One region of the Pediococcus claussenii ATCC BAA-344 genome, then DNA from elsewhere that is predicted to be linked to it. Evidence: predicted binding sites of a transcription regulator. Region 1 holds the regulator's gene; each other region holds the start of a gene.
What was found. Region 1 encodes LexA, which represses DNA repair genes until DNA is damaged. Its sites were predicted from a motif close to CNAACANNTGTTNG; they were not measured.

Region 2: PECL_RS01950 (Y-family DNA polymerase) is a predicted target of LexA. The motif match lies at 3,848-3,861, and genes of this name have one in related genera.
Region 3: PECL_RS00810 (DUF4870 domain-containing protein) is a predicted target of LexA. The motif match lies at 2,960-2,973, and genes of this name have one in related genera.

What each region holds. Positions count from the first base shown of each region.
Region 1 covers NC_016605.1:998,437-1,004,259, reverse strand. Annotated here, with positions in the region: gene PECL_RS04810 (hydroxymethylglutaryl-CoA synthase) at 1-971, shown strand, start outside; gene PECL_RS04805 (hypothetical protein) at 1,038-1,646, opposite strand; gene PECL_RS04800 (hypothetical protein) at 1,780-2,022, shown strand; gene lexA (transcriptional repressor LexA) at 2,166-2,795, opposite strand; gene PECL_RS04790 (DUF896 domain-containing protein) at 2,925-3,170, shown strand; gene PECL_RS04785 (YneF family protein) at 3,240-3,464, shown strand; gene PECL_RS04780 (lysophospholipid acyltransferase family protein) at 3,538-4,164, opposite strand; gene PECL_RS04775 (tRNA1(Val) (adenine(37)-N6)-methyltransferase) at 4,250-5,002, shown strand; gene PECL_RS04770 (GIY-YIG nuclease family protein) at 4,986-5,267, shown strand; gene PECL_RS04765 (D-2-hydroxyacid dehydrogenase) at 5,326-5,823, shown strand, end outside.
Region 2 covers NC_016605.1:410,931-416,753, forward strand. Annotated here, with positions in the region: gene PECL_RS01925 (DUF4097 family beta strand repeat-containing protein) at 1-620, shown strand, start outside; gene PECL_RS01930 (heavy metal-binding domain-containing protein) at 693-1,016, shown strand; gene PECL_RS01935 (hypothetical protein) at 1,097-1,615, opposite strand; gene PECL_RS01940 (low temperature requirement protein A) at 1,807-2,970, opposite strand; gene PECL_RS01945 (nitroreductase family protein) at 3,146-3,751, opposite strand; gene PECL_RS01950 (Y-family DNA polymerase) at 3,889-5,193, shown strand; gene PECL_RS01955 (hypothetical protein) at 5,186-5,572, shown strand; gene PECL_RS01960 (alpha/beta hydrolase) at 5,606-5,823, shown strand, end outside.
Region 3 covers NC_016605.1:171,633-177,455, forward strand. Annotated here, with positions in the region: gene PECL_RS00785 (NAD-dependent epimerase/dehydratase family protein) at 1-675, opposite strand, end outside; gene PECL_RS00790 (MerR family transcriptional regulator) at 777-1,238, shown strand; gene PECL_RS00795 (DUF2316 family protein) at 1,254-1,565, opposite strand; gene PECL_RS00800 (MIP/aquaporin family protein) at 1,668-2,318, opposite strand; gene PECL_RS00805 (hypothetical protein) at 2,484-2,915, shown strand; gene PECL_RS00810 (DUF4870 domain-containing protein) at 3,131-3,469, shown strand; gene PECL_RS00815 (D-alanyl-D-alanine carboxypeptidase family protein) at 4,287-5,453, shown strand; gene PECL_RS00820 (hypothetical protein) at 5,554-5,823, shown strand, end outside.

The DNA.
Region 1 (5,823 bases):
TTATTGATGACGCAGATCGCCAAAAAATTGATTTAATACTTTTTGGCACGGAATCTGGAGTTGATAATTCAAAATCAGGATCAGTGTATTTACAGCATTTATTAGGCATTAATCAATCTGCAAGTGGAGTCGAGTTAAAACAAGCTTGCTTTGGCTTAACAGCGGGTATCAGATTAGCAATGGGCCATATAATGATGAAGCCAGACAGTAGGGTTTTATTAGTTGGCTCTGACATCGCAAGATATGGGCTTCATAGTTCAGGCGAAGTAACCCAAGGTGGAGGAGCAGTTGCAATGATAATGAGTGCAAATCCACGCATTATGACTATCTCAAAAGAATATTCACATTACACGAAGGATATTATGGATTTTTGGAGACCACTCGGATTTTCGGAAGCTTTGGTGGATGGCAAATACTCTTCGGATGAGTTTATTCAGTTTTTTCTAAAAACTTATAATGCGTATAAAGATATGACAAAGTTAGAATCATCCGATTTTGAGGCATTGGTATTTCATCTTCCGTTCACCAAAATGGGATATAAGGCACTACGAGCGGGAATTGAAGATGAAACAGTTGAAGAACAAAATCGGTTATTTGAGGCCTTTGATGAATCCAAACAACTATCACAGATTGTGGGGAATTTATATACCGGTTCTTTATACTTGAGTTTGATTTCACTTCTGATTAATCGAGAACTTAAGCAAAATGACATAATTGGTTTGTTTAGCTATGGCTCAGGGGCCGAGGGAGAATTCTTTAGTGGTAAGATTAACAATTATGACAAGCAATCTTTAATTGAAAGTTTGAAGTGGTTAGATCAGCGTAAGCAAGTGACTGTTAAAGAATACGAAAGAATCTACCTGAGCGCAATGTTGGATAGTGATGATTTTGAAACTGATTATAGAGAAGATCCAGCAAAATTTATTTTAAAAGGGCAAAAAAATCATCAAAGAATTTACGGGGAACATTGATGATTATAAAAAAAATGGTACTAAAGCAAAGAGATGGATGCTTTAGTACCACTTTTTATTAATTCGCTATTTACTGAAAAAGTTATATGTTACATTTTGATCCTTAACGGCCAAAAGTTTTTGATTTGCTTTATCAGGATTTAACAGTTGTAGGGTGTATCCCTTGCCAAGGTCGTTTTCGATTGATTTGGATGTTGTTTTAAAGTTTGTAACCATCTGATCAAAGTTTGCTTCATTGGCCTGATTAGGATTGGCAATAATTTGACGAAGTGGCTTCACGAAACTAGAAGCGGTTGGTAACAAGGAATAAGTTTTAGTAGAACCGTCAAAACTTACTTTACCAATGGACTTATAACTTTCTCTAACGGAGTTAAGGATTGAATTTTCTGATAATTCTTGCTTAGCTTCACTTTGGCTGGAACTATTATCGGTTAATTGATTTAACGGAAGCTTGTTTGTAAGACTATCCGCACTAGTGCTATCTACTTGCGCTGATTGATGGTCTCCCTGTTTTAGAGCTTTTGGAACTTGGAGAGATGAATATAATAACCCGGCCCCGACCAATAAAGTCAATAGAATGGTCAAAAGGGGATTTTCTCGGTTTGTGATAACCATTGCAACCCGAAACAACAATAGTATAAAAGCGATACCTAAAATTATTGCCAAATAAAGCATACGTTTCTCCTTATCATTTTTCACCATTATACATGTTCAACATTATAATCGGCAAATTCACAATAAAATCTAATAATAAGCATATATATTTACTTATTTTATAATATAGTAACTATAAAATGAGGTGAAACAGATGGGGATGACTTTTGAAAAGGGCACTTTGGTTAAATGTCGATATGTTGAATCAATGTTAAACCCAATTATAGGTAGGGTTTTGAATCAATTAGGAGATACAGTAATTATTGAAGTTCTGCACTATTCTGAGGTTGACCGAATCAAATTGAAAAGGAAAAAATATCTTCTTGAATTAAAAATAGTTCATTGTGAAGCGATAAAAATTCGCAAAATGAAAAAAGTTCAAAATAAAAGATATTAAAAGGGGTCAGGCAACACTAAAGAATAATTTTTTCTATGCCCAAATAATAAAAATACGAGAAATAAGGCAAGTGATTTCGCTTTTTAAACTCATCACTTTTCAACTTATATCTCGCTTACTTTATTGTCTCGAATAAATAATAGTTAAAAAATCTGATTCCGAAACAAACCAACAACCTTACCCAGGATAGTCACATTTGAAAGAATAATTGGTTGCATAGTGTCATTTTCGGGTTGTAGTCGAATATGATCAATTTCTTTGAAGAATCGCTTGCAGGTAGCCTCATCATCCTCAGTCATTGCAATCACAATATCTCCATTATCAGCGCTTTGTTGTCGGCGAACAATAACTTGATCACCAGAAAGAATTCCAGCGTTAATCATACTCTCCCCACGAATGGTTAACATGAAGAGGTCTTTTTGGCTCTCCTTGTACTCATCAGGGACGGGAAAATAATCGGTTGCTTCTTCAACAGCTAAAATTGGTTGCCCAGCAGTTACTACACCAAGCATTGGAATAGTATCTTCGTTGGTTTCAATTCCAAGTTCTTCCAATCCAGCTGCCGTAACCTCAAGAGCTCTGGGTTTAGTAGGATCTTTTTGTAAGAAGCCCTTTTTTTCGAGTCGTGAAATATGACCATGGACTGTTGAGGTAGAGGATAAACCGACTGCTTCACCAATTTCGCGAACAGTCGGAGGATACCCTTTTTCAGTAACTTTTTCATGAATAAATTGTAAAACAGCAAATTGCTTGTCACCAACTTTTACAGTCATTGCGTAACTCCTTAATTTATTTAACATAATCATACCATGTCCAACTTTCCTAATCAAACTTATGTTCGTATTTTTTGCTTTTTGATCTTTCATGGTAGTATTATTATAAAAAAGATTGGAGTGTGGAGTATGGCTGATCAAGAAATGCAAAAGTTAATTAAAAGAATTAATGAATTAGCAAAAAAAGCCAAAGAAGATGGCTTGAGTGATCTTGAAATCATTGAACGTAAAGATTTACGCCAAAAATATTTAAAGAAATTTCGCGAGAGTTTTCGTAGTCAGGTAGAAATGATGCAGATTTTTGATAAAGATGGTAAAGAAGTTACTCCCCAAAAAGTCAAAGACGCCCAGCGAAAAAAGGGGTTGCGTGATTAATTTTTTCTTCCGTTTTATTGTTTTTTTGTGTAGTATATAAGATATGTAACAGTGTAAGGAGGAATTAACGTGTCAACTGGAATTTGGATTGCAATAGTAGTTGTTGCTGCATTAATTGGTGCAGTAGCTGGTTTTTTCATTGCTCGTCGATACATGGAGACTTATCTTAAGAATAATCCTCCAATCAATGAAGAGATGTTGCGGACGATGATGTTACAGATGGGACAAAAACCGTCACAAAAGAAATTACATCAAATGATGACTTCAATGCAGAATCAAGCCAAGAAGGGCTAATTTGTTTGTAAGATTGCTAAATAATAACTATAAAAAAGAGGCCAGAAAAATTTTGGCCTCTTTTTTATAGTTATTATTTTTTGGAAGAGACATCAACATATTTAAATGCCGGGTCAATTTCTCGATCAAGTGATATAAATTCAGCATTTAGTTGAGACTCAAGAGTTGCTAAATTCTCTTCGTTCATTCTCATTTTTTTGTCAATTTGAATTGGTTTTCCAAAGGCAATTTTTATTTTACGACGTGAAAATAGGCTTTTAAATGTTAGTGGCCCTTGGTAAACCGCTGGAACAATTGGCACTCCAGCAAGTTTAGCGATTACAAATGCGCCACTTTTAAGTTCTTCAGAATGGCGGGTTCCTGACGGAAATATGATTGTTGAAAGATTGCTATTTTTCAGCAACTTTACTGGTATTTTTATTGCAGATGGTCCAGGATGTTGCCTATCAACGGGAAAAGCATTTAAACTAGTTATTAACCAGCTTAAAAATTTATTTTTAAATAATTCTTGTTTGGCCATAAACGCAAACTTTTTGGGCGATGCCGCCATTGCATATAAAACAGGATCAAACCAAGTACGATGAGGTGCGACTAAAATATAGTTTCCCTTGGGAAGTTGTTCCTTGTTGTATGACCTTGGTATGCCATTGATTAGATATATTAAGGCGAAAACGATTCCGCGGATAATTGAATAGAACATTTGATTTTTTTCCTTTTTTTTGTAATATTTACTTCAGTCAGTATGACGAATTTTAGGAAAAGTTTCAACAAGTTGGAGAGTAGTTTTGAAGCCAAAAATAAAAATAAATGAACGTATAGATCAATTATATAGCAGTGACGTTAAAATTATACAGAGCTCGCAAGTGTTTTCATTTTCTCTTGATGCCGTTCTGTTAGCTCATTTCACTAATTTAAACGCAAAACATGATAGGAATATTGTTGACTTATGTGCGGGTAACGGAGCTGTTGGTCTCTTTTTATCTCCAAAGACCGAAGCAAGAGTTACATTGGTAGAAATTCAGTCACTTTTGGCCGATATGGCTAGTAGAAGTATTCAGTTAAATAATTTAGAAAATAGGTTCCATGTTGTTAATGATAGTATTGCTAATATTTTTAAATATTTGTCTAGTGATTCAATTGACGTGGTAACCTGCAACCCGCCATATTTTGTTAACAGGGAACAAAGCATTAAAAATGCAAATAAATATCTCACGATTGCTAGACATGAAGTATTAACGTCCCTGAGTGAAGTATTAGATGTATCATCGCGATTGTTGAAGATGAACGGAAAGCTGTTCATGGTGCACAGGCCGGAAAGATTAGATGATATTTTATTTGAATTGAAGGCGCATCGCCTTGCACCAAAAAGGATTCAATTTGTGTATCCACACGTTAATGATAATGCTAACATGGTTTTAATTGAAGCTATCAAAGACGGTGGCCCGAATGGGGTAAAGATTATTCCGCCAATAATTACGTATTCAGGAAGTGATTATTCTAAAGAGGTTGAAACAATACTATATGGAAATACCGATTAAAAATGGTTTCTATTTTTATGTTCTACTTTGTCATGATGGTTCATTATATGGAGGGTATACCGTTAATATTATTAATCGTGTAACAACACATAACTCTGGAAATGGTGCCAAATATACTAAACCATCAAGTAGAAGACCCGTCCAGCTTTTATACTTTGAACAATTTGAGAATCAACATGACGCCTTAAGTGCTGAATATAAATTCAAACATCAAAGTCGACAAAAAAAGATTGAATTTTTAAAACTTAAAAATGTTTCTCTTTAATGGAGTTGATTACTGGTGTGTTATACTCAACCAAAACGGATGAAAGAGGTAACAAACGATGAAAATAACGGCATATGGTATTCGAGAAGATGAACGACCATATTTAAATGAATGGCAAGAAAAAAACAATATTGAAGTTCAAGCTGTTAGTGAATTACTGGATTCTGAGACGCTGGAATTAGCAAAGGGCTCTGATGGTGTCGTTGCATTTCAACAAAAGCCTTATACTGATGATATTTTTAGTAAAATGAACCGGTTCGGAATTCATGCTTTTTCATTGCGAAATGTGGGAGTAGACAATCTGTCTTTCAATGCATTGAAAGAGAATAATGTAATGTTGTCAAATGTCCCAGCATATTCACCTAATGCAATTGCAGAGTTATCGGTTACACAATTAATGGCATTAATTCGAAGAATTCCTGATTTTCAAGCAAAAATGAAAAGAGGGGATTTTCGCTGGGAACCAACTATTGCACTTGAGCTTAATCAAATGACTGTGGGTGTGATAGGTACTGGAAGAATTGGACGCGCCGCAATAGATATATTTAAAGGATTT
Region 2 (5,823 bases), 590 kb from region 1:
ATTGGATTAAGGTACGAATAGAGGTTCAACTACCAAAGGACTATGATGGGAGCCTTAATCTTGAATCCCGTGATGGAAAATTGGTAGCTAAGAACTTGCATAATGAAAAGATGAAGTTAAATTTGAATGATTATAGTGGAAGTATGCAATTGGATTCCGTGGCTTCTAACGCACTTACGGTGTATGTTCATTCAGGCAGTTTAACAGGTGATACAATTTTTGCCAATACTATTAAAATGAATGCGCATAGTGGCTCAATGCGGTTAAATTATATAAGTGGAAAAGTAGCAATCATGGCCCAAAGCGGTTCAGTTAAGATAGATCACTTTGCTGGTACAGGTGCATTTGATGTTAATAGCGGATCACTACGGTTAGTTGCGGATCAGTTAATTGGGAGCAATCTTATTAATGCTAAAAGTGGTAGCGTGCACGTCGAGTTGGCAAAAGGTGTTAATGCTAAATACCAATTAATTGCTAACAGTTCAACTGCTAAGATAACTGGTGCTGCCCATATTGAGAATCAAACCAATTCTTATTTGGAAGGAACAGTAGGAACGGATCCAACTGCAGAGTTGAAGATTAAGGCACATTCTGGTCGAATTAATGTTAATGTTCAGTAAGCGAAAAAATTGTTAAAATACTCTTTCTTTTTTATAATGTGTTTGTTATAACTAATTAACGGAGGGGATAATATGGCAAAAGAAGTATTGGTAACAACAACTGAAAATATTCCAGGCAAGAATTATGAAATTATAGGTGAAGTTTTTGGCTTAACCACACAGTCAAAAAATGTTGTCAGAAATATTGGTGCAGGGCTTAAAAATATTGTTGGTGGGGAAGTTAAGGCCTATTCTGAACTACTGAGTGAGGCCCGCGATATTGCTATTTCACGTTTGAAAGATAATGCGGCAGCAATGGATGCTGATGCTGTCGTGATGATGCGTTTTGATTCTGATTCAATTAGCCAAGATATGGAAACCGTTGCAGCTTATGGCACAGCTGTCAAATTTATATAAAAATTTAAGAAAAAACAGCTAAAACAAATTATATTAATGTATTTTGTACATTGATTTTAATTCGTTTTAGCTGTTTTTAATTATCTATGTCTCTGTCTTGTTTCTCTTTTGTCGTATGCGGTTGTTGCAGGCATGGCCTCTGGGAACAAGTGGGTTGCTTTTTGCCAAACGAAACCACGTTGAGCCCATAGAGAAATTCCAATGTAAATGAGCAAGGTAACATTACTCCCCTTCCAAATTCGATCTAGGATAAGGTGGAATACAATGCCAACGATCCAAAGAGTGACGGTTAGCCAATTTCCTTGTCGCATGACTAGTCCGCGATTATCAACCCATAGATGATAAGATAATACTCGTAAAAATCCAAAAAGGATGGCACCAATAACCATTCCTACAAGGAAGATCCAAAAATTAGTTGGAAGGTTTAAAAATTTAGATTGAATTGCCATGAGGGTTTCATAGGCGCCAATCCCTATTAAGATAATATAAGTCCGCATACGAAACTTAATAACTTTTATTTGAAGTTGTCGCCTTATGATTATAATCAGAATGAATAAAGTTACTAAAAGATTTGTATAATCGATATTTTGCCAGTTCATAGGTTTATCCTCACATAAGTAGAATTTTAAATTACAAACTAAAGTTTAATGCAATAAATTTTAGAATAATAGTGAGGAATATAACTAAATTTACGAAAAATACGAAAGGATGGTATAGAGCGTATTTAAAAACGTCCATTAATTTTAGCCATAAGGTGCTCTTTTTTGTCGCCCGTACATGGTTCACAATTTTAATTGCGCTGAAGACTTTGTTCCTGATTAGAAAAGGCTTCAATGGCAACTATGATACTTAAACCAACGGCCAATAGATAAAGAGCAAAAGATATTGGGAGAAAAATGGATGTAATAATTATGATTAAACCAAGTAGCTTAAAAAGGTTCTCTATGGCATTCCATCTAAAATGAGAATTTTTATTTAATGAAATTGGTAAAAATATCATAGATAGCACCATCGTAATGGTTGATATGGCTAATGCTGTTTGAATAAGATGTGAAGGTTCAAACAGGATTAAGTGAATAAAAAGAATCTCAAGAATTGAGTTTAGGGTTATTACCACAAAAGATTGGCGATATAGATACATCCATCCGTAACCCTTTTTTATAAGTATATGATCAAAATTAATATAAAATAGTAGATATATAAGAAGGGTTATGAATGCTGAGGTAAAGAACAAAGACAACATACTAACGGTTTTATGGACATCTGACATAGAATCAATCAATTCGGCTAATGATTCTCCCATGACAATTATCATCAACTGTGAATACCTTTCAGATAAAGCAGGTGATATTTCAAATTCAATTCCGCGCTTTTGAAATTCAAGTTGAGCGGCCTTACGTGCAAAATATCCCGCTGAATAATTTGAAATTATTGAAATAATTATTAAGGCAAATTGAATTTTGCTATTTGGAATTATTGCTGCAACAAGTTGAATCACTAAAGAAATCCAATACTGACGATTATGGTCATGAGCGTACTGATGGTGATCAGGATCAAAATGCCCTGAGCCCCACCAAAGATAGGTAATCATTAGTTGATTTAATGCAAATGCAAGAATGAATGAAGTATAATGGCCATGGAAAAATTCAGGAATATAAAGTGCAGAAAAAGAAATAGCTGCCATCTGTAAAACCGATAAAGTGGTAGTTCTGAGGCTAGTGTCGCCATGGCTATCAAAATAAAAGTTAAAATCGCTCCAAGTCCAGTAAATTAAGAGAAAAAGGATTAAAAATTTACCATAATTTTCAAAATTATGACCCTCCATTAATCCAACAGTTAGTTGGTGGAAAATAACAACATAAATTAAGTCGGAGAAGACTTCTAGCCATGAAATTTTTCGCTTATATCTACTAGCAGAAATAACTTGAGGTGACTGCCACCATTGACGTAACATGTTTTTACTCCTCCTTGAATTACTATACCAAGTTATTTTAGCATAAAGGAAATGGCAAAGTTAAAAATAGGGTGGTTCGTTGAGTTCTAAAAAGCTTCACAATTGTTAGAGAGTTTCTAACAGTTGTGAAGCTTTTTAGATCCCATTTAATGGTTCAGAGATGAAGTTTATATTCTTATTTAATAACTCTGAATCGATCTTCATCAGTCATGAAGTCTTTTCCATCTGCTGGAGCTTCAATTGATCCAAATGGCATTTGTGATTTTAGAGTCCAATTTGCTGGTACATCGAAGTGGTCTTGGACAAATTTATCGACGATTGGATTGTAATGTTGTAATGAAGCGCCAACTCCTGCAGAAGCAAGTGCTGTCCAAACATTTGCATTAGCAATACCTAATGCATGTTCACCGAACATATCAATATTGTCACTAAAAATTGGGAAATCATTTTTAAGTTTGTCGATTATTTTTTCATCTGTAAAGAATAGAACTGTGCCTACACCAGATTTAAAAGATCCTTCTACTTTATTTTTTGTATTTTCAAAAGCTGTTTCATTTGGAACTTCGCCGTGTAAGATATCGAGAGTTCCTTCCCAAAACTCATCATGTGCCTTATCAAAAAGAATGATTGCACGAACAGACTGACTGTTAAAAGCAGAAGGTGATTGACGAATAGCTTCTTCAATGATGTCAACAAGTTCATCTTGCGTTAGTGAAACGTTTTTTCCTAAGTTATAAATTGATCTACGATTTGTAATCTCATTAATGTAGTTATTATTCATTTTAAATGTTCTCCTATGAATGCTTATTTTTTGTAAGTAAAGTAAGTTTACACAAGTTTTGAAAAATTAGCAACTTTCAATTTTGCCTTGCATTTAAGAACATACGTTCGTATAATGTGAAGCAAGAGGTGAGTTATATGCTTGAATATAATTATTCGAATGAACCGCATGGATTGGTTTTTATGATTGATTCGAAGTCCTTTTATGCCAGTGTGGAAAGTGTGGACCGTGGATTGAATCCATTAAAATCGGTTTTAGTAGTTATGTCATTGGCAGATAATACAAATGGTGGGCTGGTGTTGGCGGCATCACCTGAAGCAAAAAAGCAATACGGAGTTAGCAATGTTATGCGAACTAGAGATGTGCCTCGCACAGATAAGATCATAGTTGCTGAGCCTAGAATGAATTATTACATAGAAAAAAATGTTGCAATTAATAATATTTTTAAAGAATACAGCGCAGAAGAAGACGTTCATCCTTACTCAATTGATGAATCATTGCTTGATATGGAAAAATCATGGCGTTTATTTGGTAATACTCCAATTGAGGTGGCACAACGTATTCAAAAGGAGGTACGGGATCAACTAGGCATTTATTTGACAGTTGGGATTGGTGATAACCCCGCAATGGCTAAACTAGCCTTGGATCTTGGTGCTAAGAAGAGTCCACAACTACTGTCACGTTGGCATTATGAAGATATTCCACAGAAGCTCTGGCCAATTACAGACCTTTCATCTGTCTGGAGTATTGGAAAACGAACTGAGAAACACCTTAAACGAATGGGAATTAATTCGATGTATGACTTAGCTCATACTAATCCGTATGCGATTCGTGAGGAGTTGGGTGTAATTGGTTCACAGCTTTTTGCATTAAGCTGGGGAATAGATCGATCAGTTATTCGTCAACACTTCACGCCTAGATCTAAGAGCTATGGCAATTCGCAAGTGTTGCCTCGAGATTATAGAACCGACGCTGAACTAAGAGTAGTTATTAGAGAACTTACCGAACAAGTGGCAGCACGTATTCGGAAACATAAACAGTTAACCAAATGTATTTCACTTTCGGTTGGTTTTTCATATCATGAGCATGATTTGGGACATCATGGATTCTCTAAACAAATGAAGATTGATGCAACTAATCAAACTACGAGACTAGTTTTGTATACTGAACAATTATTTGAAAATAATTGGAACGGAGAAGAAGTGAGAAATATTGCGGTCTATTGTACTCATTTACAAGATGATAATGCGGAACAATTGGATTTATTTCAGCAAATGGAAATTAGTATTAAACAGCGCAAGCTGGATGCAACGATGGATCAATTGCGAAAGCGCTTTGGTATAAAAAAGCTAGTTAAACTTTCGAGTCTAACGGAAGGAGGAACTGCGATACAGCGTGCTGGGTTAGTTGGGGGGCATCGTGGAGGAAATGCTTATGAATAATCAGGACTATCAGTTTGATCCGAAAATTGTAGAACGTTTTCTAACTGACTACCAAGATCGTGGCATGGTCAAATGGCAAGGATTTTACCTAAGTGACCATACTCAGCGGATTGAACGAGATGCCAAAGTTGAGAGAAAAAGAGCTGAACGCATAAAAAAACCACCAATGGAGAGGGGCGAAGTTCTTGAATTTATTCAAGAAGCCTTTCAAAAGGGACTACGGGTAGCAATTCAAATGAATTGGTCTGATCGTAATCAACATATTCCAGATTTAATTGTGGGATTAATTGAAGGACAATATCAAGGTAGAATCGTTGTTAATGGAAAGTTAATTATGATCGAGGATATTTATTTTATCAAAAACGGAAGCGAAGTATAATTATGGTATGAAGTATTATTGGGGGAGATAGTCATGAAACGAGTAGGAATGATTTTGTTATTGGTTATTGTGCTAATCGTGGCTTTTTTAGGATTTAAAAAATATAATACTACTGACTCAATTCTAAAAAAAGTACAAAGTGACGCCGGGAATAACGACACTGTAACTATTTTTGTTGGAGGGTACGGATCTTCACCTAATGCATTTAATGATATGGTAAATGCGTTTCATAACAACGGTTTAACAACGGA
Region 3 (5,823 bases), 830 kb from region 1:
ATCAATAACGTTTAATTCAATTGGCGGAATTCGTTTTGTTTTGCCTGAGATTATGTCTTGTAATAAATTAAAGCTGCCTGAAACATGATTATTAAATGATGATCCCAAAATTGCAACAGGGTTGATGGTGGTGAGCTTTATATGGATGTTAGGCTGTTCGATGTATTGCCATGCCGCTTTTTCTGCAAGTAACTTTGATTTTTCATAGATTGATAGACCAATAGCATGTTCATCAGTCCAATCTGACTCTTTTGTGACACTATTGGATCCGACAACTTTACTAAAGCCCACAGCGCCAAAGTTGGAGGTCATAATTACTTGTGGGACTTTGGCAAGATTTGCAAATTTTAGAATACGCTGAATACCATTTACGGCGGGTTTGAGTGCATCAGATTCGTTAGTGATTTTTCCAAAGAAAACTGGAGACGCAACACTCATCACGACGTCACATGAATTCATGGCTTCAAACCAATTATGATCATCCATAAGGTTGGCTTCGACGAATGAAAGATTTTTGAGATCAGGAGTATGTTGGTCAGTCAATGTTTTTAAAACTTCTGCTTGTTTGTCTAAATTTCGAAGGGTGGTAATCACCTGATATTTATTTTTTAAAAGTTGATCTATGATATGCAATCCAAGAAATCCTGAACCGCCTGTTACTAGAATACGTTCCACACTAAATCCTCCATTTTTAGATTGAATTTGATTGCTTTTTAAATTATTATGAATTCTAAACTATCAACCTAAGTTTATAGCAAATAATGATGGAGATAATTATGGCAAAAACGTATTCAGTAAAAAGAGTAGCAGAAATTTTTGGGTTATCTGTTTCGGCATTGCACTTTTATGATAAAAAAGGATTGTTGCCTTTTGTTTCTAAAAATGAGATGGGGTATCGTATTTTTACTGATTCTGATTTAAATTTTATTCATACAATCTGTTGTTTAAAGGATACTGGGATGAAAATTGACAATATAAGAAGTTATATTGAATTTTGTATGGAAGGGCCCACAACGATTAACAAGAGACGGCAGTTATTGGAAGAACACCGAAGGAAGATTGAGGAACAACAGCGAGTATTAGCGGAAAGAAAACAAGAGGTTGATGAGAAACTGTCAATTTACCGTTCAAAAGATGCAGCAGAGATCATTAACCATGAAATTAACTATGTGTCTGCAGAAAAAAGTAGTGTTAACTTAAAAAATCCGTTTGCAAAGTTGCAGAACGGACGGCAATAATTTAATTGAGAGAAATTAGTATTCGCCAGCACTAATTTTCTTTGAGTCGATAACGTTTGAATTTAAAAACCAATACTGGTGATAGTCACCCTTTAGTGCTGAAAATGAAACAGGTTCAGCACCATTTTTTTTGATCTGTTCGTTTAAATATTCCTTAACTATCCAAGGATCTTCCAAGGCTTGCTGTTCCAGAGACATAATCCTATTGAACTTATCAGTTGTAATATTTAAATCAGCAGCAACTTTTTCGCCTTTTAAGTTAGAACGTAGTAGGGCTTCATTTAGTTCCTTACGTGTGTTGCGTCTTTGTAAAGGATTTAGTGACATATTATTATCTTCTTTCTAAAATAGATGTTGGTATTAAAAAACCTTCCAAATTGTAAATCGGAAAAGACCGACTTGCAACTTGAAAGGTTATGAAAGTTAATATTATTCTTCGCTACCTAGGAATTTAGCAGTATAAGCGGCGATTGCTGAACCAACCAATGGTGCTAATAAGTAAACCCAGTAGTGCGATAATGCCTTGCCACCAACAAAGATAGCAGGTCCAAAACTACGAGCAGGGTTCAATGAACCACCAGTTAAGTTTAGCGCTACGATAATCATAAAGCCTAATGTTAAACCAATGATTAATCCTGCAAAGTTTGCATTACCATATTTGTTACTTGTAACTAGTAAAATAACAAATACAAATAGGAATGTAATCAATGTTTCAACGAAAAATGCGGCACCAGCTGAGATGATGGGAAAATCTGTTTGTCCCAAGTTGTTAGTTGGAGCATTCATTGAACTAAGCAAGAATTTGACAACCGCTGAGGCAAGAATTGCACCAATAAATTGCGAAACCACGTAATAAATTGCGTCACTAGCTGAAATTCGCTTGTTAATAAACATTCCGAGTGTAACAGCGGGATTAAAATGACCTCCCGAAATAGCACCAACTGAGTAAGCCATGATGGTTACTGCTAAACCAAATGCTAAACCAATAGCTAAAACGTCGCCTTTTGCAATGGTGACGGTTGCAGTACCAACGAAAACTAGTACAAATGTACCAATAATTTCTGAAATATACTTGCGCATAAAAAATTCTCCTTTTCCTTAAAATAAAGCTGTACGTAAAATTATATACTAAATTTAAATATTTTCATAATGTAACTCATTATTTCAATTCAATTTCTCTTATGCAAAATAGTAAGTTACGTTTATGTTACAATAGATGTATACAGATGAACGGGGGCAATTATTATGAGTAAAGTTGATATCACTTTAATTGATCAGGCTACCGCTAAGGTTATGCTGCAAGAATTTAAGAGTCAAAAGAAAGACAATGTTCCAGTTCTTAAAAACCCGGGACATTATATTTTGCCTGACTACAAAATTACCAGACAGCGAAAAGCATTCAAGATTCGGAAACACACGTACCTAACTCGCAAATTTCGTTCATACGTTGCCCTCGATTCCGATAATGGGCATACATTGTGGATTAGAAATTTTGGTAGTTTGACAGAAGCAATCTTTTGGCTTGAATCAGGTTTGAAGCTTGAAGATACTGATACAGATACACGTTTCTCATATGGTGAGTGGAAGCAGAAGCATCAAGAGGAAATTGAAGATTTAAAAAATCAATTGCGAATTGCTAAGGAAAAAAAGAATAATGCATTACGTCAAATCTTATAAATAGCGGTTTTAAATTTAGTATAATTTACATAATAAAGTTGTGACAAACAATGTTTTGTTGCAACTTTATTTTTATTTCAGTTAGGTTGAAATGAGCAAAACACACGCTATGGATTGATAATACCAAAGGAGTTAATTTTTGATGAATAAACCAGTCGGCTAATTTTACTTAGTTCTCTTTGGTATGTCATAATGTCAAAAAAGGGGGAATTGTAGTGTCTACTGAAAATAAATTACTCAGTTCAGTCGCTTATCTTAGTGTGTTCTTTCTACCAGTTATTATGCCAATTATTATTTTGGTGATTGCTAGTAAACCGGAATACAGCGAATCACGTTCTAATGCAATTCAGGCATTATGGTTACATATTGCTCCGTGGCTGATGGGAGTTGTTGCGGCGATCTTACTAATTGCTGGAGGCACGGGTGTAGCTTCGAATGGACATGTACCTGCTTGGCCGATCATACTCTTTGTCCTCGTTGGAATAATCGGAATAGCAGTTATTTTCTTGCTTTGCTACAATATTTATCGTGGAATTAAAGTGCTAGTTGACTGATATATCAAGGCCTATAGACTACGACAAGCTATTTTTAAAAAAATAGAGCTTTTATATTGCAAGCGCTTACGGATGGTGTTATTATAATCATGAGGAAAGGGATAAAGCTTCGATTCTACTAAGTTTTTTCTCAAATGTCCCAGTCCAGTGGTTGTGGGATTGTGAAGGGACATAATATTAGTTCTTCGTGAACCACTTCAATCATGAGCGTTTAAGTTAAAAGTTGTGATGTTTAAAGACATTGGTTTCTAAATTTTGTACGTGCGATTGATTTTGGTGAAAAGCTAATGAGGCAACCGTTTAAGAATTTTATGTAATGTTCAAGTCATTAATAGCATTGAGGAAAGTGATGTTAATCCAATGACAGTGTTAATTGTCTAGTTGCAAGACATTAAATTGCAGGATTTAAGTAAAGAAACACAAATTTAGTTCTGGGGGTTCTGTTATTTCAAAGAACAGATTATTTGGCTTCCAAGACCGTCTATATCACCGTTAGCCTGAAATTGTGCATTTACTCACCAAGGGTAGTTGATTGGTTGAACATGCAAAAGCAGACGTGAATACAGTTTTTCAATCAGGTAGGTTAGAAGCACGACGGCGTGAACAATTTAATAAGGTATTTGAAGGTGTAGCTAATTAAGAAACTTGTAAAAGAGATTACAGTTGGACCGAAGAATAACCTTTCCTCATAGAAGATCCTAGCACGGTTTAGAGTGTTAGGGTCTTTTTGTATGGTAAAATCTTCAAGTAGGATATCAAGAACAGAAGAGTTGTGATAACCTATATAGGGAGATTTTGAGTAGGAAAGGGATTTAAAATGAAGCTAAGTAGGCATATTATAATTACGCTGTTTACTTTTTTATTGGGATTTGGGGTAATCTCAGCTGTACATGCTAGTGAGCCAGCATACCAAATTGTAAAAACTGAAAAAATTAAGAATCAACAGTATCATGTAAAGGATACAAGTGGATTTGGATATGATAATAGTCATCGGGAAAAAATTATTAGTCTAAAGGATTATGATCACTCCACTTTACAGGCCTCACAGGTTCGAACTTATCAGTTTAAACAAGGGAAAAAGAATGTGCGAGTTACTTTTTATTACGTAACAGTTGGTGGTAAATCTGCCTGGGTTTGGAATGGGTACTTGGCGAGTGGTCGAGCATCCTTTGATATCAAAGCTCCTGATGCAATTGCAATGGACGATCAGAATGGTAAAGTCTTATACAGTAAAAACGGGAATACCAATGTACCGGTAGCGTCAATGATTAAAATCTTAACGGTTTATATGACTTTTCAAAAAATAGCCAATCATAAGGGAAGTTGGAATAATACAATCAAAGTGCCAGAAAATTTGGCAAAGATGTCTGTTGATCAGACTTGTGGAGGCTTTGAGTTAAAAGCTGGTAATAGTTATAAAATTAGTGATTTATACCAAGCAGCGATGATTGATTCATCAAATGCGGCAACGACTTTATTGGGAATATGGGTTTCTGGTAGTAACACTAACCACATTAAAGCAATGCGAAGTCTAGTTGCAAGCTGGGGAATTAAAGATTCATATTTAATCTCAGCGTCGGGATTAGATAATACTGATTTATCAAAATTTTCAACTGTATTTCCAGGGTCCGGAAGCCATGACCAAAACTTGGTTTCAGTTAATGGCATTGCAGTGATTGCGCGACATTTGATCAATGAATATCCTCAGGTTCTACAAGTTTCTTCAAAAAATTCTGCCAAGGTAGCAGGACAAACGATTGATAATGTAAATACGACTTTGCCAGGCAGACGATTTAATAATCCTTCATTACATATTGACGGTTTGAAAAATGGATATACTGATCGTGCCGGTTATTGTTTTGTTGGTACAGGGCATGTACCTGGTAAGCATCGATTGATTACTGTAGTTGTAAATGATGAAAGTATGAGCACTGATACTAATGCTCTGATGAAACATGTTTACTCGGAAAATATTATGAAGTAACTTTTGGCATAAGATGGTGTAAAGGGCGTGTGATATAACTGGTTTTACATTGCTAAAATGTTAGAATAACAGTATCGAAAATAATTTGGAGGAATTAAAAATGATTCAAGTACCTGGAGATATGACTGAAATGCGTGTCATGATTGAACAATTAAAAGATTTGGGTAAAGAAACTAATGAGGACGAGTTAATTGACCAAGCGGTTGAAGATAATGCACAGGCTATGCTTGATGAAGCGCTTGAAGGACACTACTACTCCGCTAAGCTGAAAGATAATTTGATTACAATCTATGATGTTTTGAACGAACCTGTTGGAACGATTAAACCAATGGAGACAGGCTTTAGTCAGGACTTTAGAGAGAATTCAGAT